One region of the Aeromonas sp. 25-248 genome, then DNA from elsewhere that is predicted to be linked to it. Evidence: riboswitches for the same ligand, from Rfam matches in the RefSeq annotation. Region 1 holds a riboswitch; the other holds the start of a gene.

What was found. A riboswitch is a leader RNA that binds a small molecule or an ion and turns the genes downstream of it on or off. The one in region 1 is predicted to bind lysine.
Region 2: it holds a riboswitch for lysine, as region 1 does, so the genes downstream of both, ACVDHI_RS07035 (Na+/H+ antiporter NhaC family protein) here and lysC (lysine-sensitive aspartokinase 3) in region 1, are expected to answer to the same signal.

The regions. Positions count from the first base shown of each region.
Region 1 is NZ_JBRKTB010000002.1:316,908-331,448, reverse strand. Features, by position in the region: gene ACVDHI_RS04965 (LutB/LldF family L-lactate oxidation iron-sulfur protein) at 1-824, opposite strand, end outside; gene ACVDHI_RS04960 ((Fe-S)-binding protein) at 817-1,638, opposite strand; gene ACVDHI_RS04955 (L-lactate permease) at 1,651-3,348, opposite strand; gene ACVDHI_RS04950 (LysR family transcriptional regulator) at 3,410-4,387, shown strand; gene ACVDHI_RS04945 (alpha/beta fold hydrolase) at 4,403-5,197, opposite strand; gene ACVDHI_RS04940 (MmcQ/YjbR family DNA-binding protein) at 5,304-5,675, shown strand; gene ACVDHI_RS04935 (GNAT family N-acetyltransferase) at 5,679-6,158, shown strand; gene ACVDHI_RS04930 (DUF3802 family protein) at 6,219-6,554, shown strand; gene msrA (peptide-methionine (S)-S-oxide reductase MsrA) at 6,858-7,490, opposite strand; gene argA (amino-acid N-acetyltransferase) at 7,743-9,071, shown strand; lysine riboswitch at 9,181-9,406, shown strand; gene lysC (lysine-sensitive aspartokinase 3) at 9,494-10,846, shown strand; gene ACVDHI_RS04910 (hypothetical protein) at 10,961-12,055, opposite strand; gene ACVDHI_RS04905 (LTA synthase family protein) at 12,307-14,541, shown strand, end outside.
Region 2 is NZ_JBRKTB010000003.1:134,192-148,732, forward strand. Features, by position in the region: gene ACVDHI_RS07025 (flavohemoglobin expression-modulating QEGLA motif protein) at 1-328, shown strand, start outside; gene ACVDHI_RS07030 (thymidine kinase) at 399-980, opposite strand; gene ACVDHI_RS07035 (Na+/H+ antiporter NhaC family protein) at 1,066-2,646, opposite strand; lysine riboswitch at 2,734-2,905, opposite strand; gene ACVDHI_RS07040 (H-NS family histone-like protein) at 3,223-3,621, shown strand; gene ACVDHI_RS07045 (cob(I)yrinic acid a,c-diamide adenosyltransferase) at 3,701-4,264, opposite strand; gene ACVDHI_RS07050 (DUF3820 family protein) at 4,261-4,491, opposite strand; gene queE (7-carboxy-7-deazaguanine synthase QueE) at 4,493-5,164, opposite strand; gene queC (7-cyano-7-deazaguanine synthase QueC) at 5,226-5,933, opposite strand; gene ACVDHI_RS07065 (tRNA-uridine aminocarboxypropyltransferase) at 5,956-6,609, opposite strand; gene rrtA (rhombosortase) at 6,575-7,153, shown strand; gene pyrF (orotidine-5'-phosphate decarboxylase) at 7,240-7,938, opposite strand; gene lapB (lipopolysaccharide assembly protein LapB) at 8,060-9,226, opposite strand; gene ACVDHI_RS07085 (LapA family protein) at 9,236-9,520, opposite strand; gene ihfB (integration host factor subunit beta) at 9,677-9,961, opposite strand; gene rpsA (30S ribosomal protein S1) at 10,054-11,724, opposite strand; gene cmk ((d)CMP kinase) at 11,818-12,510, opposite strand; gene ribA (GTP cyclohydrolase II) at 12,774-13,367, shown strand; gene ACVDHI_RS07110 (LysR family transcriptional regulator) at 13,434-14,336, opposite strand; gene ACVDHI_RS07115 (MFS transporter) at 14,430-14,541, shown strand, end outside.

The sequences.
Region 1 (14,541 bases):
TTGAAGTAGGTGGTGATGGCCTGCCCGGTGGCCGAGCGGGTCAGGGCGCTGTAGAGGGGCGGCACATCGGATAAGCACTCCACCACCTTCTCGATGCCGGTGATGGCCACGTGCACTTTCGGCACAGTGGTGCACATGCGCCCGTTGCCCTCGTTCTCGACGAGGCACAGGCTGCCAGTCTCGGCCACCGCGAAGTTGACGCCGGAGAGCCCCATGCCGGCGCGGCGAAACTCTTCGCGCAAGGCCCGCCGTCCGGTCTGGATCAGCTCGTCCACGTCGGTGGTAGGGGTGAAATCTGCCAGATTGCCGGCGAAGGTATCGCTCACCTCCTGCTTGTTCTTGTGGATGGCGGGCATGATGATGTGGGACGGGGTGTCACCGTCGAGCTGGACGATAAACTCCCCCATGTCGCTCTCAAGGCAGCGGATGCCGTGGCGCGCCATCTCGTGGTTGAACCCCACCTCCTCGCTCACCATGGACTTGCCCTTGACGATGCTGCTCACCCCGTGTTGCTGGGCGATGCCGAGGATGATGGCGTTGGCCTCGGCCGGCGTCTGGGCCCAGTGCACCCGGATGCCGTTGCGCTCACAGTTGGCTTCGAGCTGCACCAAAAGGTCCGGCAGGCGCGAGAGACAGCGCAGGCGGATTTGTTCCGCCGCATCGCGCACCGCCGCTTCTTCCTGCGGGTCGGCGAAGGCATCCCGGCGCTTGGCGCGCAGGTAATCCATGGCGCCGCGAAAATTCTGGCGCAGCACGGGGTCGGCCAGGGCCGCCTCGGCCTGGGGATGGAAGCGGCGCGGCGAATACTTGGCGTGATCAGACATGGGGCAGGGCCTCTTTGGTATGAGCCAAATCGCTAACAGCGGCGCCGTTATGAGCTATTTCGTCACTGTCGGGGCGGCTGTGGGCGAGCAGGAAGCTCGCCAGGTGGGTGGCAGGCAAGATCCTGCCCTGATAGGCCAGGGATCCCTTGATGTTCAAGAGGCACCCCCAGTCGGCGCTCACCAGGGTGTCGGCGCCGGTCGCCAGCAGGTGGCGGGTCTTGTCCTCCACCATGGCCTGGCTGATGTGGGGATGGCGCACCGAGAAGGTGCCGCCAAAGCCGCAGCACTCGCTCTCGTAGGCCTGCTCATGCAAGGTGACGCCATCGAGCTGCCCCAGCAGGCTGCGGGCCGTGGTGTGTACCTGCATCTCGCGCCGGGCCGAGCAGGAGGTGTGCATGACGATGCTCGCCTCCCCCACCCCGTGCCAGCGCACCCGGCAGACCCGGGCCAGAAACTCGGTGAGCTCGAACACCCGATCGCAAAAATCGGCCACCTCGGGGCTCTCGGGGAAGAGGCGGCGGTAGTGGTGGTGCATCATGCCGCCGCAGGAGCCCGACAGCACCACCACCGGCCAGGGCTCGGGGAAGAGCGCCATCTGGCTTTGCGCCACCTTGCGCGCCTCCTCCTCGTGACCCGAGGTGTAGGCCGGCTGCCCGCAGCAGGTCTGCTTCTCGACAAAGTGCACCCTTATCCCTTCCCGCTCGATCAGGGCGATGGCATCGAGCCCCGCCACCGGGTCGAACAGGTCCACCAGACAGGTGGCGTAGAGATAGACATCGGCCGGCTTGGCCGGGTAGACCCGCATTACCTTCATCACTTGCTCTCCTTACTTGAGCTGCAGCAGTGCGTCCGAGATGTGGAAGCTGTACATGAGCACCAGCCCGATAAGGCCGGTGACCAGCAGGTAGTAGAGGGTCGGCAGCGCCGTCTTGCGCAGCGTCGCCCCCTCACGGCCGAGCAGCCCCACGGTGGCCGAGGCCGCCACCACGTTGTGAATGGCGATCATGTTGCCCGCAGCGGCGCCGACTGCCTGCAGCGCCAGCATGGCGGCGGTGGAGACCCCCAGGGTCTGGGCCACCTCGAACTGGAACTGGCTGAACATCATGTTCGATACCGTGTTGGATCCGGCGATGAAGGCCCCCAGCGCGCCGATGGTGGCGCTGAGCGCAGGGAAGAACTCCCCCACCAGCCCGGCGGCAAAGTTGGCGGTGGTCACCGGCATGCTGGCAAGATCCGCCCCGTTGACGCCGGAGTTGATGAAGATGCGCACCATGGGCACGGTGAAAATCAACACGAAGCCGGCGCCGATCAGGGTGCGGCTGGACTCCCCCAATGCCCGCCCGAAGGGGGCGAGGGAGCGCGATTGCAGCCAGGTGGCGAGCAGGGCGCAGAGCACCAGCAGGCCCCCCGGCAGGTAGAGCGGCTCAATGGAGGCGCTGACCCCCTTCTCCCCCAAAAGGTCTGTGAAGGCGAGGCTCACCGACAGGAGGCTTGCCTTGAATGCCGGGCTCACCCGGCTCGCCACCAGCAGGAGCGCCAGCGCCACATAGGGGAGCCAGGCCAGCATGAGCGACATGGGGCGGCCGGCGGCCTCTTTGAGATCGAGCTTCAAGGAGCCCAGCCACTCGGCGGGCCACTCGTTCTCGGGGGCGAAATCCCAGGAGTTCTTGGGCACCAGAAAACCGGCTCGCGCCGCCGTCACCACCAGGGCCAGCCCCACCAGACCGCCGATGAGGGACGGGAACTCGGGGCCGAGCAGCATGCCGGTGAGGGCATAAGGGACGGTGAAGGCGAGCCCGGCGAAAATCGCGAAGGGCAGGATGGAGAGCCCCTCGGTCCAGCTGCGGTTGCGGCCGAAGAAGCGGGTCAGCATCATCACCATCAGCACCGGCATCAGGGTGCCGACGGTGGCGTGAATGAGGGCCACGTTGGTGGTCACCTGCTGCAGGTAGATGTCCCAGCTGCTGCCACCGGCGCTCAGGGTCTGGCCGATGGCCTGGTTATCCAGCCCCTTGTTGATGCCCACCAGGATGGGGGTGCCCACCGCGCCAAACGACACCGGGGTGGACTGGATCATCATGCCGAGCAGCACGGCGGCGAGCGCCGGAAAGCCGATGGCCACCAGCAGCGGCGCGGCGATGGCGGCCGGAGTGCCAAAGCCCGAGGCCCCTTCGATAAAGGCGCCGAAGCACCAGGCGATGATGATGGCCTGGATGCGCCTGTCCGGCGAGATGTTGGTAAAACCGCCGCGAATGGTGCTGATGGCGCCGGTGTGTTTGAGGGTGTTGAGCATCAGGATGGCGCCGAACACGATCCAGAGCACGGTCACCGTGATCACCAGCCCCTGCAGGGTGGAGGCAAAGACCCGGGTCGGGCTCATCTGCCAGCCCCAGAGGGCGATGAACACGGTCAACAGGAAGGCGACGGGCATGGCGCGCTTGGCGGGCCAGTTGAGGCCGACCAGCAGCACGGCGGCCACCAGGATCGGCGAGAAGGCCACCAGGGCCAGCAGGGTGTCTGTCATCATTGCGTCCTTGTCCAGAGGGGTGCAGAGGCGCACCTTGTTGTTGTTTTGTTAAACGGACGTGACCTTACCCTGTTCCTTTTTCGCGATATATGGAAATAATGAACAACATTCGTTCCAAAAGTTGATCAATATGGCCAGTACCGACGACCTCATCCTCTTCGCCCAGGTGGTGGAGGCCGGATCCTTCAGCAAGGTAGCGGAACAAAATTCCCTGACAAATTCAGTGGTTAGCAAGCGGATCGGGCGTCTTGAAGAGGAGCTCGGGGTGCAGCTCCTCTATCGCACCACCCGCCGGCTCACCCTGAGCGAGGCGGGCAAGGCGCTCTATCAGGGTGCCAAAAATGTGAAGGCCGCCGCACTGGATGCCTTCGACGCGGTGGCGGGATTTGGTGAAAAGGTGAGCGGTCATGTGCGGATGTCGGTGCCCACCATCTCGGGGGAGCTCTTGCTCGCCGATGCGGTGGCCGATTTTTGCCAGCAGCACCCGGGGCTCACGGTGGAGATGTCGCTGGACAACCGCTTCGTCAACCTGGTGGAAGAGGGGTTCGACCTGGTCATTCGCACCGGCTATCTGGATGACTCGAGCCTGATTGCCCGCCACATTCTCGACTCCCAGTGGGTGATCTGCGCCGCCCCCGCCTATGTGCGCCGCTTCGGGGCGCCGCGGGAGCCATCAGACTTGCTCACCCACAACTGCCTGCGCTACGCCTACCAGAGCACGGGGGCCTCGGAGTGGGCCTTCAAGGGGGAAGAGGGCAACTATCTGGTGTCGGTGTCGGGGAGCTTTTCAACCGACAACGCCGGAGCCCTGCGCAAGGCGGCGCTGGGGGGACGCGGCATCGTCTATGTGCCGCGCTGTCTGGTCTATCACGACCTGATGCAGGGGGATCTGGTGGACTTGTTTCCCGACCGGGTGGGCAAGAAGCTCGGCATCTACGCCGTCTACCCCTTCACCCGCCAGCCGCCGCGCAAGATAAGGCTGCTCATCGAGCACATCCGCCAGCGCTATCTGGAGATTGGCCACTACTTCCTCTGAGGCCCTTGTCGGGCTTCAAAGAGCGGACGACGCCGCCTGACGGGAGAGAAACGCCAGGGACTGGCGGTTGAAGTGATCCGGCTGCTCCACGTTGCAGACGTGGCCGCACTTTTCGATGATTTCGAGGCAACTGTAAGGGTCGCGGGCCACCTGCTCGCGCACCGGGGCGAGGAACATGTGATCCTCCTCCCCCATCACGTAGAGGGTGGGAATGGGCAGGGCCCGCTCGCGAAAGTAGCGCATCAGGGGGTTCACCTCGGTGGCGAGACGGAACCAGCGCTTGAACTCCTTCTGGCACAGCTTGCGAGCCTCGCGCACGAAGAGGTTGCGGGACTCCTGATGGTGCTGGCGCGGCATGATGATGAAGGCGAACAGGCGGTAGAGCCACATGTAGGGCAGGAAGTGCTGGCCGAGGCGGCCAAGCTGCACCAGCACCCGGGAGCGGATGTCGAGACGCAGGATGGCGCCGCCGAGCACCATGCTCTTGACCCGCTCGGGGCGAAGCTCCGCCAGGTGGCGGATGAGGATGGTGCCAAGGGAGATGCCGACAAAATGGGCGTGGGGGATGCGCAGGTGATCCAGCAGGCGCAGGATGTCCTCGGTCACGGCCCGAAAGCTGTAGTGCCCCTTTACCACCTGCTGCAGCTGGTTGGACTGGCCGTGACCACGAAGGTCCAGCAGCAGCACGTTGAAGTGCTCCCGGTAGGCCCGCAACTGCTTGAACCAGATGGAGGAGCTGCCGCCCGCACCGTGCACGAACACCACCCAATCCCGATCGGGACCCAGTTCAAAGGTCTTGTGGTACAACATCTCATGGGCTCCCGGGGTGATGGGGGGTATACTCGGCGCGCATATTAACAGAAGGCTCACCCCGGTGAACATGCTTCCACCATGATCGGACCAGCCTGGAGTCCCCATGACCCTCGTTCAATTGCGTGAATTTTTGCTCAGCCAGCCCGGCGCCACCGAGGACACCCCCTTCGGCCCGGAGATCCTGGTCTACCGCATCGCCGGCAAGATGTTTGCCCTGGTGGACTGGCAGGCGGAGCCCCTCTCCATCAACCTGAAGTGCGAACCCGAGCTCGCCCTGCTGCTGCGGGAGATCCACCCCGAGGTGAAACCGGGCTGGCACATGAACAAGCAGCACTGGAACACGGTGACCCTGAGTGAAGGCCTGTCTGACGATCTCTGGCAGGGCTGGATAGTCCACTCCTATGAGCGGGTGGTGGCGGGTCTGCCCAGGGCGAAGCGGCCCCAGGCTCCCCGCGCGACCATCAGGGAGGATTGACCCATGCCGTCTCTTTCTTCTCCTCGCATCGTCCCCCTCGAGGAGGCGCACATACCAAGGCTGCTGGATCTGTTCGAGCAGTCGGTACGCCGCCTGGGGCCTGCGCACTACAGCCCGGAGCAGGTGGAGCAGTGGGCCAGGGGCGCCCATCACCCGGGGCTTGCCAGCCAGTTGCGCGAGCACCATGGCTGGGTCATCGAGCAAGACGATGTGCCCCTTGGCTTTGCCACCCTGAGCGATGACGGTCATCTCAGCCTGCTCTACGTGAGCCCGGATCATCCGCGCCAGGGGCTTGGCACCCTGCTGCTGGAGCGGGTGCTGGCAGCCGCCAGCCAGATGGGGCTTGGCAGCCTCACCACGGAGGCGAGCGCCTTCAGCCTCGCCCTCTTCCTGCGTCACGGCTTCCTGCTGACCGGATTGGAGACGGTGGAGCGCGGCGGTGTCCAATTTATCCGCCATCGGCTCCACTGCCGCTTGCCATGACGGGTTCAGCCACTAAAATACGCACCATTTCCCCAAGGCAATGAAGAAAGGGCAGCCATCATGGTGGTAGAGAGCGACGGTTACATTGCGCTGATCGAGTATCTGGTAGAGAGTCTGGGTCTGTTCGAGAGCCAGCAACAAGGCGGCGGCGTCCAGACCATCGAGGATCTGGTGAGCAGCCGGGTGGCCGACAACCTGATGGCCATCTGCGAGCAGAACCCCCAGCTCGACCCCAAGGTGCGCTTCCTGATCATGCAGGAGGCCGATGCCGTGGTCGCCGATCTGGAAGAGGTGCTCTCCGCCGTCTGGTTGTCCGCCCCCAGCGAAGCCCAGCAAGCCTTCCTCATCGAGTTCATCGACCTCATCAAGAACCTGTTCGACAGCACCATCGGCTGACCCCGCCCCTGCCGTGACGGCAAGGGGACGAGATGCAATGAGGCGAGGAGTGAGGCGGGACGCCCAATGAAAAGGGCCGCCTCATCGGGCAGCCCTGCTTGCTAGCATTGTCAATTCATCGCGCTTGTCAGAGTAATGAATTTCGGGGCAAAAAAATGTGTCTGGTCTTGGCAACCATCCGTGGTCGCTACCCTATTGGTCAGCCAGGGTTCAGTTTAGTTCCCCACCTGACGCATTTTTTTCAATTATTTTTCATCACAATGACACGGGGGCCTGATGGCCCCCGTGGTATGCAATGACGCCTCAGCGATTCAGGCTGGGAGGCAGGCAGACGCCGATGCCCCCCAGGCCGCAATACCCCTCGGGATTCTTCTCCAGATATTGCTGGTGATAATCCTCGGCGTAATAGAAGGGGGCCAGCGGCAGGATGCGGGTGGTGATGGTTCGCCCGTCACCGCTCGCCGTCATGGCCTGCTGGTAGGCGGCCAGGCTCTGCTGGGCAATCGCCTCCTGGGTGTCGTCCCCGACGAAGATGACGGAGCGATACTGGGTGCCGATGTCGCCACCCTGGCGCATCCCCTGGGCCGGATCATGGTGTTCCCAGAACAGCTTGACGAGATCCCCATAGCTGATGACCTTGGGATCGAACACCACCTGCACCGTCTCGGCGTGGCCGGTCAGGCCGCTGCACACCTCCTTGTAGGTGGGATTGGGGGTCAGCCCCCCCTGATACCCGGCGGCGGTGGAATAGACCCCGGGCTGCTGCCAGAACAGACGCTCCACACCCCAGAAACAGCCCATGCCGAACCAGGCAAGCTCCATCCCCTCGGGCCAGGGCCCCTGGGTCGGGTGGCCGTTTACTGCGTGCACCTGGCCAATCTCCAGCGCTTCCCGCCGTCCCGGCAGCGCCTCTGCCGGTGAAATAATCTGCTCCATATGCCCTGTCCTTGTATAAAACCCCGCGCAATGCGGCTGACGAAAAGGAACACCGAAGATATCAGGTTATAAGCCCGGATCAACCAGGGAGCGGCCCCCGGGGCGACCCTCCCGCCCTCGCCTGCGTCTTCCCCTCCCCACCCGCACTGGTCAAAATGGCGACAAAAAAACACCAAGTCGATATTTAGTCTTGATTTGTGAATTTATTTTCATATATTGGGCGAATTGCTGCTTTTTTATGGAATGAAACACGTGCGTGAACGCGAACCCAGCCTGGTCCATGCCTTTCGGCAATCCACCCCCTATGTCAATGTGCACCGGGGTGCCACCTTCGTCCTGATGATCGGCGGGGAAGCCATTTGTCACCCCAATTTCGCCAACATCGTCAGCGACATCGCCCTGCTGCAGACCTTGGGGATCCGCCTGGTACTGGTGTTTGGTTCGCGTCCGCAAAATGACGAGGCCCTGGCCCGTGCCGGCATCCAGGCCCAGTATCACAAGCGGATCCGGGTCACCGACGATGCCAGTTTCGCCATCATCAAGCAGGTGTGCGGCGGTCTGCAATACGACATCACCGCCCAGCTCTCCATGGGCCTCGCCAACACCCCCATGCAGGGGGCCCGCATCAGCGTGGTGAGTGGCAACTTCGTCACCGCCCAGCCGCTGGGTGTGGATGACGGCATCGACTTCTGCCACAGCGGCCGGGTGCGTCGCATCGATGTGGAGGGGATCACCCGCCAGCTGGATCAGCACGGCCTGGTGCTCATCTCCCCCATTGGCTGCTCGGTCACCGGCGAGAGCTTCAACCTGAGCTCGGAAGAGGTAGCCCGCCGGGTGGCGGTGGATCTCAAAGCCGACAAGCTCATCTGCTTCAGCAGCACCCAGGGGGTAATGGACAGGCACGGGGAGGCCATCTCCGAGCTCTTCCCCGAGCAGGCCGAAGAGCTGCTGGTGGCGCTGGAGCAAGCGGGGGAAGAGATGTCAGGCACCGCCCGCTACCTGCGCGCGGCCATCGCCTCCTGCCGGGGTGGCGTGCCCCGCTCCCACCTGGTGAGCTATCAGGACGACGGCGCCATGCTGCAGGAACTGTTCAGCCGCGAGGGGCTGGGTACCCAGATCGTGCGCGAAAGCGCCGAGCGGGCGAGGGCCGCCACCATTGAGGACATCGGCGGCATCCTGGATCTCATCCGTCCGCTGGAGGAGGAAGGGATCCTGGTGCGCCGCTCCCGGGAGCAGCTGGAGATGGAGATAGACAAGTTCACCATCATCGAGCGGGACGGCCTCATCATCGGCTGCGCAGCGCTCTACTGCTTCATGGAAGAAGCCATGGCCGAGATGGCCTGCGTCGCCATCCACCCGGAGTATCGCAACTCCAACCGGGGGGACACCCTGATCGCCAAGGTGGCCGAGCGGGCCAAGCGGCTCGGCATCCGTCGCCTGTTCGTGCTCACCACCCGCTCCATCCACTGGTTCCGGGAGCGGGGCTTCGATCCCCTGGAAGTCGAAGATCTGCCGGTGGAGCGCCAGCGCTTCTACAACTGGCAGCGTCGCTCCAAGGTTTTGTCCAAGACCATTTCGTAACTGATTGATCTTGTGCCTGGTTACCGTCAATTTTGTTCTTTTTTACGAACTCGATTGACAGTGCAATCCAGACCAAGGTATTTGTACATGCACGCCACCTGTCACAGGTGGCACCAGAAGAGGAGCGCTGCCCAGGCAGCCCAGGGGAGGACACCAGTGTCCGGTGAACTTGGGTCAGGGGGAGCAGCGCCGAGACGAGGCGAGTGACTGGACACCGCCACGTCGGCTGCGGGGGCTGAATCCCCCGGGTTGTCATCGGTAGTGGTCATCCCACACCGCGCCCCACCTTGGGGCGGGTACGGGATGGGCTCTGCAGGTGGAGTGCTTCTGGCCGGGATCCTCGCGTTTTCCTGCCATTTTTTGCCTCCTCCTCTCTATTTGCCCGATGAAACCGGATTTTCACCTTGAGACAGGAGTATGCAATGAACCCGATCAATGTCGCCAAGTTTGGCGGAACCAGCGTCGCCAATGCTGCGGCCATGAACCACTGCGCCGACGTGGTGCTGGCCAATCCGGCGACCCGGGTGGTGGTGCTGAGCGCCAGCGCCGGCGTCACCAACCTGCTGGTGAGCCTGGCTCAGGGTGAACTGGACGAAGCCGGACAGGATGCCCAGCTTGCCAGGCTTGCCGACATCCAGCTGGCCATTCTGGCCGCCCTTGGCAACCCGAGCGACGTGAGCGCCCTCATCCATGCCCAGCTCGGCGACATTCGCACCATGGCCCGTCAGGCCAGTCAGCACACCGACGCCGAACTCGCCGATCGCCTCATCGCCTGCGGCGAGCTGATGTCCACCCGTCTCTTCACCGAACTCCTGCACCAGCGCGGGGTCAAGGCCCAGTGGCAGGATGCGCGCCAACTGCTGCGCACCGACAGCCGCTTTGGCAAGGCCACCGTGGATCTCGCGGCGACCCGCGCCCTCTGCCAGCAGGCGGTGGGCCCGTTGCTGGGTGACAGCCTGGTCATCACCCAGGGCTTCATCGGTGCCGACGGCGATGGTCGCACCACCACCCTCGGCCGTGGCGGCTCCGACTACAGCGCGGCCCTCCTGGCCGAGGCACTGGACGCAGGCAGCATCGAGATCTGGACCGACGTGCCCGGCATCTACACCACGGATCCCCGCCTGGTCACCCGCGCCCGCCCCATCCCCGAAATCAGCTTCGTGGAGGCGGCGGAGATGGCCACCTTCGGCGCCAAGGTGCTGCACCCGGCCACCCTGCAACCCGCGCTGCGCCAGGACATCCCGGTGTTCGTGGGCTCCGCCAAGGACCCCGCCGCCGGTGGCACCTGGATCCGCGCCACCACCCGCAGCAACCCGCTGTTCCGGGCCGTGGCCCTGCGCCGCCAGCAGGTGCTGGTGACCCTGCACAGCCTCAACATGTTCCACGCCTACGGCTTCCTGGCCGAGGTGTTCGGCATCCTGGCCCGTCACCGCATCTCGGTGGATCTCATCACCACCTCCGAGGTGAGCGTCTCCCTGACCCTGGATCACACCGGCAGCCAGAGCAACGGCGAACCCATCCTGAACGACAAGGTGCTGGCGGAGCTCGGCCAGCTGTGCAAGGTGGAAGTGGAGACCGGCTTCGCCCTGGTGGCGCTCATCGGCAACCGCATGAGCGAGGCGGCCGGGGTGGGCAGCCAGGTGTTCGACGCCATCCGCGAGCACAACATCCGGATGATCTGCTACGGCGCCAGCGCCCACAACCTCTGCTTCCTGGTCAAAGAGGACGAGGCGGGCCACATCGTCAATTGCCTGCACCGGGAACTGCTCGACTGAGTCGCCCCGGCGCTGGCACACAACGAGCCTCCTCCGCCCCATCACCCGGGGCGGCCTTCCCCACTCAGCAAAGAGGGGCGCCACGGCGCCCCTCTTGTCACTCTTCTTTCACCATCAGCTGGTGACCAGGGTGGCCCGGGTGGGCAGCAGATTGGCCCGGATCTGCTCGCGCAGCCCTCCCAGCCGTTGCAGCAACCCGGCCTGACCGAGCCCCGCTTCGTCAGGGGCCAGATTGTCCATCAGGGCCGGGAAGTGCTCCCGTACCGCCTGCTCCAGCCAGTCGAGGCGGCGCAGGGTGAGCGGGCCGCAGCTCTTGCCGCTGAGGTCGTCCAGGATGTCGAGCCGATGGCTGCGGTACATGTCGCGCCACCAGTTGGCCGCCAGCGCCTCGTCGCTTGCCAGCGCCGCACTCCACTCCCCCACCAGTCCCTGCATCCGCGCCAGCACGGGGGCGCTCGCCCCCTCCCGCGACAGGTATTGCAGCTCTCCCCTGGCCCAGGCGAGGCAGAGCTCGCGCCAGCGGCGAAACAGCGGCAAGGGATCCGCCTCGTCCAGCCAGAGCCCGGAGAGGGTGCGGGTTTCCAGTCGCTCAGGCACATGGAAGTCGGGATCGGTGAGGCCGTTGGAGTTGAACTCGTGCAGGGGATCGAAGGGCCACATGTAGCCAAAATCGAACACCGAGATATGCTGGCCGTCATCCAGCAGGTTGCCCGGGCTCGGATCCCAGTCAAACCAGCCCCAGCGGGCCAGCTCCGCCTCCACCGCCAGCATCTGCGACAGGTTGCGCTCGCAGAGCGTGCGCACCGGCTCCCCCCGCAGCCAGGGGGAGACCAGCACCCCGGCCCGGGCGGAGCCGAAACTGGTACAGACCACGTTGGAGAGGATGGTGGGATGCAGTTCCCGCAGGCTCTCTATCTCCCGACGCCGCTCCAGCTCGGTGAGAAAGGCGGTCTTGCCGTCCACATTGGCCACCAGAGAGTCCTGGCGGCAGCGTTTCAGGCACCAGTGGTGCCCCTCCACCTTGAGATGGAACACCTCGGCGGTGAGCCCGTGACCGTAGACCTTGACGACATCCGGGTGATCCTCGGTCAGCCGGACGAGCTGGGGCAGCGGCAGGGGGCAGTCCCGCTCCCGCCCGATCCGGATCTCTTCTTTGCTCTCCAGCATCTGGAGCAATCTGGCCTGACGCGCCGCAACTTTGGGATTCATACATGTACCTCCAACCGTTACTGAGAGACTAAACAGCGCCCCCCTCCCAGACCAGCGGCAAAGGCTCATGATGACGCTTTCATCACAGAATGAGTGCCCCTGGCGGATCGGGATCACAAATTGCTTCACAGTGCTCATCACGGAATATTCATCTTGTTGTCATTAAATTGACATCAAGGAACAAGCCACGCACCATCGGGTCAAAATAGAGGCAGTCGTCGCTGCCATGACCGCTCCAAGGATGAGCCCTTATGAATGCCCCCGTCACCGGCCACCGCCCCGCCTCCCAGCCCCTGGCCGGGCTGTTGCTGGGTCTGCTGACCGCCCTGCTGCTGCTGACCCTCGCCCTGCCGCTGCTCAACCCCGTCAGCTGGCTCGGGCGTGCCGCCCCCCTCATTCTGGGCCCGGCGGATCAGCCCATCGCGACCCTCAATCGCTACAGCCTGCTCTACAAAAGTGACAACCGGGGCTTCTATCTGGTGGTGCGCAGCCAGTGGCAACTGCTCAAACCCCTGCAGGAGGGGGACAAGGTGCGGGTGGAGCTGCTCAACGACAAAGGGGTGCGCATCGATCAGCTGAGCCAGGCGGTGGACAAGCGCCAGAAGTGCCGCAAGGAGCGCTGCACCCTGAGCCTCAACAGCGCCCTGCGCGCCCCCGACGACGCCCTGGACAGCCGCTACCAGCTGCGCATCGGGCTGCTGCTGGCAGACAGGCCGGAGAGCGCCGAATACAGCCAGATCCTCCAGACCCTGCCGGAGCGCGGTTTCAACCTCCTCTACCTGATGACCAGCCTGCTGCTGGTGCTGCTGGTGAGCGCCGCCGTGCTCAAGGCCCTGCTGCCGCGGCTGCGCCGAAGCTACCGCGCCCGGGTGGCAGGCAGCCTGCTGCTCGGCAACCTCACCTTCGTGCTGCTCCACGGCTTCGTGGTGTTCAAGCTGGGGGAATTCCTGTTCTGGTCGGGCTTTCGGCCCGAGCACTACTACCTCGCCTGGGGCAGCATGGTGCTGGGCTGGAGCCTCTGCGCCCTCGCGGGCTTCAGCCTCTATATGGGGCTGCTCTTCACCGCCCTCTCGGGCATCGGGCTGCTCGCCAACTTCATGAAGATCGCCATCTACGGGGTGCCGCTGGGGGGGGACGATCTGGGCAACCTGCTGGCCCTGCTGCACATCCTGCTCGATCAGCACCCTGTGGTGCCGGTGCTCGTCGTGCTGGGGCTCCTTTTTCTGGTGTGGCGCTTCGCCCTCTCCCGCTGGATCCTGCGGGGCTTGCTGCGCACCACCGCCGCCACCGCCGCCTTCTTCGCCCTCTGCGTGTTCGCCACCCAGACCGGCAACAAGCTGCTCGGGGCCAACATCCGCTACGTGGACAGGGCGGTGAACTACCACAGGGACATCATCCGCGCCGGCCCCGGCCTCTACCTGTTCAACCTGGTGGACGAGATGCTGCAAAGCGGCAACGTGTTTCGCTACCCCTTGCAGATCAACGAGCGCACCCCGGAGCTGAGCCTGCCCGCCCAGCCCAGGGCTCCCCGCTTCGATCTGGTGATCGTGCTGCAATACGAGTCACTCTGGCTTGACTGGCAGGGCCGTCTCTGCGCCCCCGCCCCCACCTTGAGCCTGCCCGCCAGCGTGGCCCAATGGCGCAAGACCATCCACTCCCCCACCACGGGCGGCATGACGGTGCTGGCGGAGTTCGAGATGAACACCGGCCTGCCGGTGGGCCTGCTCAAACAGGGAGTGGTGCCCTACTACTACCTCTCGGACAAGGTGCCCGGCCTTGCGCGCAGCGCAGCCCAAAGCGGCTACCAGACCCTGTTCGCCCACCCCTATGTGGAGAAGTTCTGGGGCCGCGCCAAGGCGATCCCGGCCCTCGGCTATGAGGAGCGCTGGTTCGATACCCGCTTCACCGCCCTCGAGCACAAGGGGCTCTACATCTCCGACGATGCCCTCATCGATCACCTGCTCAAACGCAGCAACCAGGACGATCAGCCCCTGTTCGCCTACGCGGTCACCATGCAGGGGCACGGCCCCTTCGACGGGGATCGCTACCGGGCCCAGCAGCGCAGCGGCGCCTGCCCGGATCAGAGCCCGGCGGATACCCAGTTGCTCAACACCTACTACACGGGGGTGGTGGATGCCATGGCCTCCCTGGAGCGGCTGCTCAAGACCCTGGACAACTCCGGCAAGCGCTACCTGGTGGTGGCCTTCGGGGACCACCAGCCCTTCCTGATGTCGGCCGGCAAGGGCATCCACGGCGCCAAACCGCCACGGGATGCCAGCTACCAGATCCCCATGATGGCCTTCACCCGGGCCGGGGACGGGCTGGATCTCGCCCGTCAGTTCGACCCGGTGCGCCAGCTCTACCAGATGGGCCAGGCCACAAGGCAGCTGCTGGCGGGGGACCTCACCCCTATCCGGGACCAACCCCTGCTCCACCCGGTGCTCGGGGAGGAGAAAGGCTTCGACCCCTCCCCCCTGGTGCCACAG
Region 2 (14,541 bases), on a different contig from region 1:
TGTGAAGGGCTATGTGGAGACGGTGAACTTCATTCGCAGCGCCGTGCTGGAGGGGGTGCCGGAGATCCTGCCCATGCTGTTCGTCGGCAAGGTGACCCTGGACGACATCCCCGTGCTCTATCAGCACTATCTGGAGGGGCTCATCGACGCCCCTCGCTACCTCCCTCCCATGTTTCGCGACCTCACCGGGCTCTACGTCTGGTTCGGCTTCGCTTCCGGCATGTCCCTGGTGGACATAGGCCGGGTACAGCAGCATTTTCGCCAGCTCTTCCACCGCCTGCCGGCGGCCGACCCCATCATCGCCCCTGTGGACATCGAGATCGACTGACCCCCACAGACAAAGAGGGCGCCAGATGGGCGCCCTCTTTGGTGTCCAGGCTGCACGAGCCAGCCACGGGTTACTTGAAGGCCCGTCCTTCCAGATAGTGCTTGCGGCAGAGCGACACATAGCGATCGTTGCCGCCGATCTCCACCTGCTCACCGTCGCGCATCACCTGCCCCGCCTCGTTGACCCGCGAGTTCATGTGGGCCTTGTTGCCGCACCAGCAGATGCTTTTTAGCTCCTCGAACTTGTCCGCCAGACAGAGCAGGTGGTAGGAGCCGGGAAACAGTTCGCCGCGAAAATCGGTCTTGAGACCATAGGCGATCACCGGAATGTCCTGCTCGTCGACGATGCGGGCGAGCTGGTAGACCTGCTCACGGGTCAGGAACTGCGCCTCGTCAACGATGAAGACATCGATGTGCCGCTTTGCGTGACGCGCCTTGACCATCTCGAAGAGATCGCAGCTGTCGCTGAACACCTCCACTTTCAGCTCAAGGCCGACCCTGGCGCTGATGATCCCCGCACCGAAGCGATCGTCGATGGCGGGGGTCATGGCCAGCGGATACATGCCACGCTCCAGATAGTTGAAGTGGGCCTGGATGAGCTGGGTCGATTTGCCTGAGTTCATGGTGGCAAATTTGTAGTGCAGTGAAGCCATGATGGGGTTCCGAAACGGGAGTGATGGGGCGCATGCTAACCAAAGCCCCTGCCAAAACCAAGGGGCCCGCAGGCCCCTTGTTCTCTTATGCGACTGCCACGGCGCTATACGCCCGGGCTTTGCGCAAATGGTAACCGGAGAAGATCAGGAACCAGAGCCCGCTCACGGTGAAACCGGCCAGCGCGGAGTGCATCAGCCCCATCACCAGGTAGCCGAGCGCAGCGCCAAAGGCGATGGCCAGGGCATAGGGCAGCTGGGTCATCACGTGATCGATGTGATGGCAACCGGCCCCGGTGGCAGACAGGATGCTGGTGCTGGAGATGGGGGAGCTGTGATCTCCGAACACGGACCCTGCCAGTACGGCGGCCAGCATGGGCAGCATCAGACTGATGTCGCTGGCGGCCGCCATGTCGCCGGCCAGCGGCAGCATGATGCCGAAGGTACCCCAGCTGGTGCCGGTGGCAAACGCCATGGCACAGGAGAGCACGAAGACCACGGCGGGCAGCACTTCCACCGGCAGATTGCCATTGGCCAGGGAGGCCAGGTATTTACCGGTCTCCACATCGCGCACCACGGCGCCGATGGTCCAGGCGAACAGCAAGATGTTGATGGCGGGCAGCATGGCCATGATCCCCTGCGGAGCCGCCTTCATCCAGTTGCTTGCCCCGAGCTTGAGGCGCATGGCCAGACCGATGGAGACCACCAGGCTGCACAGGGCACCATAGACCAGGGAGGAGCCGACATTGGTGTTTTCGAAGGAGCCGAGCACGCTGAACGGCAGCCCCTTGTCGGCCAGCACCGCAGACCCGGAGTCAATCATGAAATAGACGGTGGCCAGGGTCAGGGTCAGGATGGGCAGCACCATGTCAATCATGCCGCCATTGCTCTCCTCCGGGCTCTCCATGTCGAGCCCGATGGGGCGCCCCTTGGACTCGTCCCACAGCTTGCCCTCCAGTGCCCACTGCTCATGCTGGCGCATGGGGCCGATGTCGAGCTGGAAGGCGATCACCACCAGCACCATGATCAGGGTGAACACCGCATAGAGGTTCATGGGGATCATTTCGACGAAGGCGGAGATGGGGCTCTGGTCGGTCAGACCATGAGCCGCCATGATGCCGCCGACGAGGGCGATGATGTAGGCCCCCCAGGAGGAGATCGGCATCAGCACGCAGACCGGCGCGGCGGTGGAGTCCAGCAGATAGGCCAGCTTGGCGCGGGAGATCTGGAAGCGATCGGTCACCGGACGGCAGATGGCCCCCACCGACAGACTGTGGAAGAAGTCGTCGATGAAGAAGGCGAACACCATCAGACCGGTCAGGGACTTGGCACCCTTGCGGGTCTTGGCGCGGCGCTCCGCCCACTCGGCAAACGCCCGGGTCGCACCGGAGACGCTCATCAGGCTGATGAGGCCGCCCAGCAGCAACATGAAGAGGATCATGTTGACGTTGTCACGATTGAGCGCACCGTTGACCCAGAAGATCCTGAGCACGGTATCGAGCATGTAATGCAGGGACGCAAGGGGAGAGAACTGGTTGAGCAGCAGGCTGCCTGCGACTATGCCCACCCCCAGCGACACCAGGACGCGGCGGGTGATGATCGCCAGCGCAACGGCCAGCAGGGGGGGAACGACGGACCAACCGGAGTCGGCGTAATGAACGATGTCCATGATCTCTTTGCACCTAAAGACAACAGGTGGAGATCTACCGAGAGGATCAAAGAAACAAAACCCATGGGGAGGGTATACTCCTCAGCCCCTTCAGGTAGCGCTCCATAGTGGATGACTATGGCAGTCCTGCACCTATTAGATGCAGAACCAGCAACCCGGTATGATGGCCTGGTCACTTCGGCGCCGACTCCTTTCATCGAGCATCGCAGGCATCACCCTCCGCTCGGTTACTCATAGGCAGCGCGCCTCTACTTAAAGGTATTCGCGGCACATTTTATCGAGCCACCGGGTGATAGCAAGTTTTTTGATTAAATTTCAAGGTTTCTGTGGCCCCCATATCTTTAAAGGTAGTCAAATGGTTCATCAAAGACTCCGCTGGCGATATTTTCATCTGACATGAATCCATTCGAAGATGTTGGCCCGTCAAACGGAAAAAAATATCCTTCATATCTATTTCAAGACTTAATTTATCAGCCTAATTAATTATTTTGGCAGGCTTGACTTGGTGCCAATCACCCCTATAAATTATCGAAAAACCAGTTCTTCCCTTAATATTTTGCTCGCGTGGTAGCCAATATGAACGAATTTCTGAAAGTGCTGTTGAATATCCGTAGCCTGCGTGCAGCTTGCCGCGATTTGACGCTGGAACAACTGGAAGAAGGCTTGGAAAAGCTCTCCGCCATCGTCGATGAACGTCGGCAAGATGAATCCGCCGAACGCCAGGCCCGTGAAGAACATCAAAAGAAAATTGCCGAATATGCCGAAATGCTGAAGGCCGCAGGGATCGATCCCGCCGAATTGGTCAACACCGTGGTGCCCGAGAATACCAAGGTCAGCAAACGTGCGCCCCGCCCCGCCAAATATCGTTATCTGGACAATGGTGTGGAAAAAACCTGGACCGGTCAGGGCCGCATGCCCTCGGTCATTGCCAAGGCCGTTGCCGAGGGCAAATCCGTGGAAGCCTTTGCCATCTGACAGCAATATCAGGCCCCTTTCCACAGCAATAAAAAAACCTCGCAAGGCGAGGTTTTTTTATTGCTGCGTCGAGCGGTGGTCAGCCTCTGTCAGCCGCCTTGACCCAGAGGATCTCCGGGGTGCCCGACGATACCAGCAGGTATCGGGCGATGGTGAAAAACCAGTCGCTCAGCCGGTTGAGGTAGGGCAAAACGGCCGGATTCACCCGCTCTACGCGGCTCAACCCAAGCAGCAGACGCTCGCAGCGACGGGTCAGGGTACGCACCACATGTGCCTGGGCCGCCGCCCGCGAACCGCTCGGCAAAATAAAATTGCGCAGCACCGGCAACCCGGCACTGTAGGCATCGATCTGTTGCTCGAGCCTGTTCGTCCAAGCCTCGTTCACCTGCCACAGCGTATCCGTTTGCGATTCACTGGAAAATGCCAGCTCCCCGCCCAGATCAAACAGCTCCTGCTGCAACAATATGAGATCGGCCAGGAGTGTCGTCTCCCCGGCGGGTATTTCAGCCATCAACAAGCCTATTTGGGAATTCAGCTCGTCGATGGCACCATAGGTCTCGACACGTTTATCGTCTTTGGCCAGGGAAGTGCCATCGGCCAGTCGCGTGAGCCCTTTGTCCCCTTGCCTTGTATATATTCTCATTCTGACATCCTGTTAATAATGGGAATAATCATGGACTCGAGTCCATTGAGCTTTATCTCGTAGGCCAGTGCCAGAGACTGGCCCAGGGTACCGGCCGGAAAACCGCTTCGCGCCATCCATACCAGATAGGGTTCGGGAATATCGATGATGCGCCACCCCTTGTATTTCCCGTAAGGCATCTTGCTGGCCAGCGTCAGCAAGATGCGCTCATCACTGAGTCCATCCATATCAATCGATATTCAGGTATTTATGGGTCTGGATGGAGAGTCGCCAGTTACGGGCGATGCAGGTCGCCATGGCCAGCTCCGTGGCCCTGGCTTTCTGGCTGATGGGTTGCAGCGCAATCATCACGTCGGGGCGCAGCCTGGCGGTGGCCAGCAGGGCATCCAGCTCCTCGATATGGTGCTCGGTGGCCACCGGGTGCTTGATCTCGTTGGCCCGCTCGAGGGCAGAGACCAGCACCGGCAACCCACCCTTCATGCCGATCTTGGGGGAAACAGTCACCCAGGTCTGCTCATGGGTCAGCACCTCGCTGGTCCCGCTGGTTTCGATCTGCACCTGATAACCCGATGCCACCAGGGCCGAAGAGAGCTCACGCAAGTCGTAGAGGCAGGGCTCACCACCGGTCAACACCACGTGACGGGCCCGGTAACCGAGCCGGGTAAAGCTGGCCAGGATATCTTCCGTACTCATCTTGCTCCAGCCGTCGGACTCATTGGAACGATCGAGCACCTCGCCAGGGGCCACCTCACGCTCGGGGTCCACCACCCAGGTGTGGCGGGTATCGCACCAGGGGCAGCCCACCGGGCAGCCCTGAAGGCGAACGAAGATGGCGGGCAGGCCGGTAAATACCCCCTCCCCCTGGATGGTCTGGAAGATCTCGTTGATTGGGTAGTGCATCTTGGTCACGACTTGCTGCAAAAGGGGCGGATTATACCCCAAACCCGGGCTAGGCACAGGCTCAGGATCCGCTTTTCTCGCCCAGTCCGCTCTTCTCGTACAGTCTGGCACGGATGCCGGTCTTGTCAGCCAGATAGTGATCCAGGCCACGGCGACGCAGCTCGCAGGCCGGACAGGCCCCGCAACCATCTCCCTGGATTCCGTTGTAGCAGGTGAGCGTCTGGTGACGCACGGTATCGAGGTGACCGTAATGATCCGCCAGCGCCCAGGTTTCGGCCTTGTCGAGCCACATCAGGGGGGTTTCGAAGCGGATGGGGCGATCCAGCCCCAGGGAGACCGCCTGATTGAGCGCCTTGACGAATTCGTCGCGGCAATCGGGATAACCGGAAAAGTCGGTCTCGCACACCCCGGTGATCACCGCTTCGGCGCCCACCTGATAGGCATAGATGGCCGCCAGGGTCAGGAACAGGATGTTGCGTCCCGGCACGAAGGTGTTGGGCAGGCCGTTCTCCTGAAGCTCGAAGCTCACCGGTATGTCGTCCCGGGTCAGCGCAGAGATGGCCAGCTCCCCGAGCATGGTCACATCCATTACCTTGTGGGCGGCGATCCCGAGCGCCGTCGCCAGATGGCGGGCGGTGTCAATCTCCGCCCGGTGGCGCTGGCCGTAATCGAAGGTGATGGCATGCACTTCGTCATAGCGGGCCTGCGCCTGCACCAGACAGGTGGTGCTGTCCTGCCCGCCACTGAAGACCACGACGGCTTTTTTCATGTTTTTCACTCCTCTGGGCAACTCAACGGCGGCGGCCTTGTGCAAAGTCATGCCACTGCCGGTTCAAATGGGTAAACAGGGTCATCAGCGGGGCGAAGCGCTCAGGCTCTCCTTCCCACCGGGACAACAGATGGTAGCCCGCTTCCAGGGTGGACAATGCCTCCTCAAAGGGCTTCTTGCGAATGGAATATTGCCCGGCAATGGCGCCGAGGGTGATCCGCGGCAACCCGAGCAGTGCAGGCGAGCTGTGCAACATGCGATAGGCTTTGCGCCAGGTACCATCGAGGAGGATGAAGTGGGCTCGCACGGTGCGCCCACGCCTCAGGAGATGCTCCCTTGCCTCTATCAGGGTCAGGGCCTCCTCATCGGGCCACAGCACATAGCACTGGACAGCGGGGTCGGCAAGCAGGGCATTGAGCCCTTCATCGTCGGAAAAGTCCTCCCCCACATGGATGCGCACATCGGTCAGGGACGCCGCCAGCAACGCAGCCGTCCCCTTGGGGTGACCTACTTCGGCAGGGTGTTGCAGGATATGGAGCGCAGCCAGGTTCGGCACCCGCTGAATATAATCGCACAGGCACGCTTTGAGGGCCCGGGTACAGCGTGTACAGTATCGGCTCTCTTTGTCGTTGGGCTGCTTCATGTTGTCAGGAAAATCGGGTCTGCTCTGGGTCATCGCGCTTTCGCTCGTCACTGCCTTGCTCTTTTTCACCGTGCCAAATCATCAGCTCGCCTTCGATCGCGACCTGATCGCCCAGGGCGAAGGGTGGCGCATCATAACAGGCAATCTGGCACACACCAATGGATGGCATCTGCTGCTCAACCTGAGCGGTGTGGCCGTGCTCTACAGCCTGTTTCAGGAGTACCTGACGGGATGGCGCCTGCCCGTGCTGCTGCTGCTGCTGGGGACGGCGGTCGGACTCGGCATCTGGTGGGGCTGCCCGCAAACCCAGTGGTACATGGGACTCTCCGGCCTGCTGCACGGCTTGTTCGTATGGGGTGCCATGCAGGACATCCGCTTTCGCCGTCACTCCGGCTGGCTGATGCTGGCGGGCGTCGCCATCAAGCTCGGTGTGGACTTTTACAGTGCCGGCGAGAGCCCGGTCTCCGCCTTGATCGGTGCCAGGGTACACATCGAGTCACACTTCATCGGTGCACTCGCCGGCCTGCTCCTCGGCCTCTTCCCCATTCGTCTGGACGCCCAGGCCGTCCACTCCTGAGCTCCCCATAGGCAAGGCCAGCCCACGGCCAAAATGCAGCAGGCCGGATCTGGGATCCGGCCTGCGCTCATTCGCCCATGACGCCGTTACCGGCAAAGCTCGGCATTGATCGCCCCAAGCACGGCGGCGGGATCCGAGGACTGGGTGATGGGACGCCCGATCACCAGATAATCCGCACCCGCCTCCACCGCTGCCAGCGGCGTCATGACGCGGCGCTGATCGCCGGCAGCCGATCCGCTCGGACGAATGCCCGGCGTCACCAGCTTGAATTCGGCCCCCAGCAGCCCCTTCAGCGCACTCGCCTCTTCCGCGGAGCAGACCACTCCATCCAGCCCGGCCGTCTTGGCAAGGGTGGCCAGGCGGATCACCTGTTCTGCCGGCGTCACATCCAGACCCAGGGGCGCCATGTCGGACTGCTCCATACTGGTCAGCACGGTTACCCCGATGAGCAGGGGCGCCTTGTCGCCGTATGGCAGCAACGCCTCTCTGGCGGCACGCATCATGCGTTCGCCACCGCTGGCATGGACATTCACCATCCAGACGCCCAGCTCCGCACTGGCCGCCACCGCCTTGGCGACGGTGTTGGGAATGTCGTGAAATTTCAGATCCAGGAAGACGTCGAACCCCTTGCCCACCAGTTGGCGAACGAACTGGGGACCAAACAGGGTAAACATCTCCTTGCCTACCTTGAGGCGGCACTGGGCCGGTGAGATCTGCTCAATGAAGGCAAAGGCGTCGGCTTCGTGCTGATAATCCAGCGCGACCAGTACTTTGGGGTCTTGCATGTCACTTCCTATGGATTGTTATGCCACAGCCAGGCGCAGCAGAGCCGGGGCCCGGTTGCACGCTGGCATCTGAAATTCTTGGGTATCCGTGCTCGCCCGGGCGTGTTGGCCTCGCTGGCGTTTACTCCCCATCCAGCCCTCGGATCGGCTTGATGGTGCCCCACTGCCGGCAGGAAGGGCATTGCCAGAACAGCGAATGGGTGGCAAAGCCGCACTGACGGCACTTGTGGGTCGACTTGATCTTGATCTGCTCGCCGACCAGCTGTTGCAGCAGCTCCAGGCTCTCCTTGGCAGGCCCCTCCTCGGCACTGGCCAACTGGAAACCGACCAGCTGATAAAAGCCCTTCATGGAGGGGTGGCGACGCAGTTGGCGCAGCACCAGGGCCCGAGCCTGGCTCAACCCATCGCGCGCCTCCACCAGATTGGCCAGCGCCAGGGTCACGCTGACCCCCGCATGATCCTCTACCGCTTTTTCAAGCAGCGGGATCAGCTCCTGGCTGCGACCAAGCTGGCGATAGCATTCGAGCAGTTTTGGCATGGCTTCGGAGGCAAAGTCGATGTCCTGCTCGAACACCCGCAACAGCTCCTTGGCCGCATCCTCGAACCTGCCCTCCTCCATCGCCAGATCGGCCAGCCGCAGGCTGGCGCGGGCACAGGCCGGGTGCGCACCGAGCGCACGCTTGAGCTTGGCGATGCCCGCAGGCTTGTCGCCATCGCGCAAGGCACTCTCCGCCTGTTCGCAATAGAAGTGGGAAATGGGCTCGGCCAGCTTCTTGCCCTGGAATTTCTGCAGACGCACCGCCACGGCGATGGCATTGTCCCAGTCACGCAACTGCTGATGAATGATCAGGAGCTGTGCCAGAGCCGTCTCTTCGAAATCGCTGTCATCACACAGCTCTTTCCAGAGTGCTTCGGCCCGATCGAGCAAGCCGGCAGCCAGAAAGTCACGGGCCAGCTCCTGCAAGGCAAGCTGACGCTGCTCACGGGTCAGCTGACGGGCGACCAGGTTCTGGTGGATCTTGATGGCGCGATCGACTTCGCCCCGTTGACGGAACAGGTTGCCGAGGGAGAGGTGGGTTTCGATGGTTTCGCTGTCGACTTCCAGCAGCTGGATAAAGAGATCCACCGCCTTGTCCGACTCGTCAGAGAGCAAATAGTTGAGGCCCGCCACGTACTGGCGGGAAAACTGGTTACTCTGTTGCTGGGTGTCCTGGCGAACACTCCTGCGGCCCATGTACCAGCCATAACCGGCGGCGATGGGCAACAGCAGGAAAAGCAGTTCAAGCATCGAGGGACATTATTCCTTGGTTGTCGACCGGGCAAGCTCCAACTCGCGAGATTGACGACGCATGGTTCGGTTCAGGGTGCGATTTTGCAGTTTGAGACGCAGGAACAGCAGACCAAATACCAGCCAGCCCAGCAGAAAACCGCCGGCGAAGAAGAACCCCAGCAACATGGAGAGCGAGAACTCCCCCTGGGCAATCAGGTAGTTGAACTGCACCAGCTGACCATTTTGAGAACCGATGGCAAGGGTCAGGACAAACACCAGCACCAGTGGAATGAGGGCCAAGATACGCTTCATGGGAGCTCCCTGTCTGTAGCGAATGAGTGACTGATTATCCTTAAAATCACAGGCAGACTCTAGCGCGAATGGGAAAAGAGTGTGAGAAACCCGACAACGGGCAGACTCCAGGCCATAAAAATGAAAAAGGCATACTCAGGTATGCCGTTTTCTGCATTATTCGATGATGTTGACGCGTTCGCGCAACTCTTTGCCAGGTTTGAAGTGCGGGACATATTTCCCGGTCAGTTCAACCTTGTCCCCGGTCTTGGGGTTGCGACCCACGCGGGGCGCACGATAGTGCAGCGAGAAACTGCCAAATCCTCGGATTTCAATCCGGTCGCCGTTTTGCAAGGTCGATGCCATCTGCTCAAGGATCTCCTTGATAGCGGCTTCGACATCCTTGGCCGGCATATGCATGCGGCTGGCTGCCAGTTGTTCGATGAGATCTGATTTGGTCATAAGGTTAAATCTCCTTCCCCGATCACATGCAATAATCATTTTGCCAAGATAAAAAAGGGCGGCGCAATGCCGCCCTTTTCTTGCATCAAGGATTACTCACCCTTGGCGGCTTTGAACGCTTCCATCATGGCATTGCTGAACACAACTTCTTCTTGTTGGTTCAGGCTGTCGATGGCAACACGCTCGTCAGCCTCGTCCTTGGCACGGACAGACAGGCTCACAGTGCGGTTCTTGCGATCAACGCCCATGAATTTGGCTTCAACTTCGTCACCAACAGACAGCACCAGAGTGGCGTCTTCTACACGGTCACGAGCAGCGTCGGAGGCACGCAGGTAGCCTTCTACGCCGTCAGCCAGTTCGATCACGGCACCCTTGGCATCAACCTCGGTAACCTTGCCCTTCACAATAGCACCTTTCTTGTTGTCAGACAGGTACTTATTGAACGGGTCTTCTTCGATCTGCTTGACGCCCAGGGAGATACGCTCACGCTCCGGGTCCACTTGCAGAACAACGGCTTCGATTTCGTCGCCCTTCTTGAATTCACGCACGGCTTCTTCGCCCTGGTTGTTCCAGGAGATGTCAGACAGGTGAACCAGGCCGTCGATGCCGCCATCCAGACCGATGAAGATACCGAAGTCAGTGATGGACTTGATCTTGCCGGAAACACGGTCGCCCTTGGCGTGAGTTTCGGCAAACAGCTGCCACGGGTTGGATTTGCACTGCTTCAGACCCAGGGAGATACGACGACGCTCTTCGTCGATGTCCAGAACCATCACGTCAACCACGTCGCCAACGTTGACAACCTTGGACGGGTGGATGTTCTTGTTGGTCCAATCCATCTCGGATACGTGTACCAGGCCTTCCACGCCTTCTTCGATTTCAACGAAGCAGCCGTAGTCGGTCAGGTTGGTCACGCGGCCAGACAGACGGGTGGTCTCCGGGTAACGCTTGGCGATAGCAACCCAGGGATCTTCGCCCAGCTGCTTCAGGCCCAGGGATACACGGGTACGCTCGCGGTCGAACTTCAGAACCTTGACAGCGATCTCGTCGCCAACGTTGACGATTTCGGAAGGATGCTTAACGCGCTTCCACGCCATGTCGGTGATGTGCAGCAGGCCGTCAACACCGCCCAGATCTACGAATGCACCGTAGTCGGTCAGGTTCTTGACGATACCCTTAACTTCTTGACCTTCTTGCAGGTTGGCCAGCAGGCTTTCACGCTCGGAGGTGTTCTCGGTCTCGATCACGGCACGACGGGAAACAACAACGTTGTTGCGCTTCTGGTCCAGCTTGATGACTTTGAACTCGAGTTCTTTGTTTTCCAGGTGAGCGGTGTCACGGATCGGACGCACGTCAACCAGAGAACCCGGCAGGAAGGCACGGATGCCGTTCAGCTCAACGGTGAAACCACCCTTGACCTTGCCGTTGATGATACCGATAACGGTAGCTTGCTCTTCGTAAGCTTTTTCAAGCTGCAGCCAGGCTTCGTGGCGCTTGGCTTTTTCGCGGGACAGCTTGGTTTCGCCGAAACCATCTTCGATAGAGTCCAGAGCCACGTCAACGGAGTCACCTACGTTGATTTCCAGCTCGCCCATGGCGTTCTTGAATTCTTCAGCCGGGATAGCAGACTCGGATTTCAGACCGGCATCAACCAGTACGAAACCGTTCTCGATAGCAACGACAGTGCCCTTGACGATGGAACCTTGACGGGTTTCAACGGCGTTCAGGGACTCTTCAAAGAGTTGAGCAAAAGATTCGATCATTGTTTATGTCACAAATGAAACATCCACTTGCAATCCGGCACAAGCGGGGTTGTTTTAAATTATCTGCGCCATCCTTGGTGCAGACGACTGACATCAGTTTGCGCTGACATCACCAAGTTGTTGCTCTGCATAGGCAAGCACCGTTGCCAGCACTTCATCTATGGTCATGGACGTTGAGTCTACAACAAGAGCATCTTCCGCGGGTTTCAGGGGAGCGACGGCGCGATTTCTGTCGCGATCGTCACGTTCCCGAATCTCGGTTAAAAGACGCTCAAAGTTAACATCAAAGCCCTTATCTTGCAACTGCTTATAGCGGCGCTGGGCCCGTTCCTCGGCGCTGGCGTCGAGGAAAATCTTCACATCCGCCTCGGGGAAAACCACGGTACCCATGTCGCGACCGTCGGCGATGAGACCGGGGGCTTGGCGAAATGCACGCTGACGACGCAGCAGGGCTTCACGTACCCGGGGAAACGCCGCGATTTTGCTGGCCGCGTTGCCCACTTCTTCAGTACGAATGGTGCGGGAAACATCCTCCCCTTCGAGGATCACCTTGACCAGCTCCCCTTCTACCTGGAATTGCACATCCAGATTGGCGGCCAGGGGAACCAATGCGGCTTCGGAATCGAGCTCCACATCGTGATGCAGGGCTGCCAGGGAGAGCACCCGGTAGATGGCACCGGAATCGAGCAGGTGCCAGCCCAGTTTTTCAGCCAGCAACTGGCACAAGGTGCCTTTTCCTGCTCCACTTGGGCCATCAATAGTCATCACGGGGGCCATCTGAGCCATAACGTTTCTCCTGCGCACTCGGCATCTTGACTGGTTGCACACATCCCTGTCGGGATGGGGTAATGGGCGCCGATTATACCCGAATGCGCCGTCGCTGGCAGTTGTCAGGGCACACAATTGCGCAAAAGTCGTCGCGATTGCACCTATTCTGACCAATCGGGTTAACCCACTTCTCACGCAAGGTTTTGTTCTTATGGTTGTTCCGAACAATGCGCGCTAAACTGGCCGCCCTTTTTTAAGCAGCTGTAGTCAGGAGCAACCATATGAGCAGCGTTACCCTCGTGGCCAAATCCAAGTTGCCGACCCCCTGGGGCACTTTTACGCTGGTTGGTTTTCAGGAAACCGGCACGGGCAAGGATCATGCCGCGCTGGTGATGGGCGATATCGCAGACGGCGAACCCGTGCTGGGACGCATTCATTCCGAGTGTCTGACCGGGGATGCCCTGTTCAGTCTGCGTTGTGACTGCGGCTTCCAATTGCAGGCCGCGCTGGAAAACATCGCCAAGGCGGGCCGCGGCGTCCTGCTGTATGTCCGTCAGGAAGGGCGAGGCATCGGCTTGCTCAACAAGATCCGGGCCTATCATCTGCAGGATCAGGGGGCCGATACCGTGGAGGCCAACGTGGCGCTTGGCTTTGCCGCCGACATGCGTGACTACACCATCTGCGCCGACATGCTCAAGGCGCTCGAGGTCAAGTCCCTGCGCCTGATGACCAACAACCCGCGCAAGTTGAAGGCGATGGAATCCTTTGGCATCCCGGTGGCGGAGCGCGTGCCCCTTCAGGAAGGTCGCAATCCCCACAACGAGTTTTATCTCTCCACCAAGGCAAACAAGCTGGATCACCTGTTCAAGAAATAAGGTTGCATCCACCTTGTCAGCATACGCCTCCAGATTGGAGGCGTTTTTATTGGTGATACCACTGAATCATTCAGTATCTGTAGCGTAATGATTAGACACGTCCCCTTGCGCCAGCAAAAAATCCCGCAACGCTCGGTTCGCCATGGAGAGCGGATCCCCCCGTCGCCAGGCTACGCAGAGATCCAGGAAGATAGGGGGTGAAAAAGGGATGCCGGTGAGGGCCGGCTCCTCTTCCAGCGCCATGCGCAGGAAGGTGGTCACGGCGAATCCCTGACGCACCACCGCCTTGAGCAGCGGGATGAGATTGCTTTCGAACGCGATGTCAGGCTCTACCCCCAGCCCCTGCGCCAACACCTCCATGTGTTCCCTGTGGTAGAAGCCTCGCCGGAACATGGCGAGCTCCTGGCCGAAGAACTGTGGCAGCGAGACCGACTCAGCGCCGCGCAGCGGGTGCTCCTCCCCCACCACCATCAGCATCTCTTCCCGCAGCAGTTGCGCCCCCTCGAGGGCCGGTGGCAGATCGCTGGTGATGAGGATGGCGAGATCCAGACTGCCATCCACCATGCGGCTGAGCAGCTCCCGGGTGCCCGCCTCCTCCACCCGGATCTTCAAGCCGGGGTAGCGATGCTTGAACGCCATCAGGATTGGCGGGAAGTAATAGGATCCCATCATGTAGGGGATGCCGATGCGCACCTCCCCCCGCTCCAGCCCCTTGAGCTCGGCCATCTCGGCCTCGGCCTGGTGCATCTGGCGCAGCAGCCGTTCGGCGTGGCGACAGAGGACCTCTCCCTCCGGGGTGAGGCGCACGCTGCGGTCCTGCCGGTCAAACAGCCGCAGATCGAGCTGCTGCTCCAGCTTGGCGATGGCCATGCTGACGGCAGGCTGGGCCACGTTCAGCCCCTGGGCCGCCCTGGTGAAGGAGCCGGCATCGCGCACCGCCAGCAGGTATCCGAGCTGTTTCAGATCCATATCAATTTCATTTATCAGGGTGATAACTTAAATATATTATATTTATACGTTTCGTCGCACTACCCTGCACAAAAGTCGTCGGGACAACTCCATATGATCGAAGTAGGCAGTCGCGAATGGATACGCGCCACCCTGGCCCTCAGCCTGGGTTCCTTCCTGGTATTCCTCAATCTCTACCAGACCCATCCCCTGCTGCCGCTCCTGG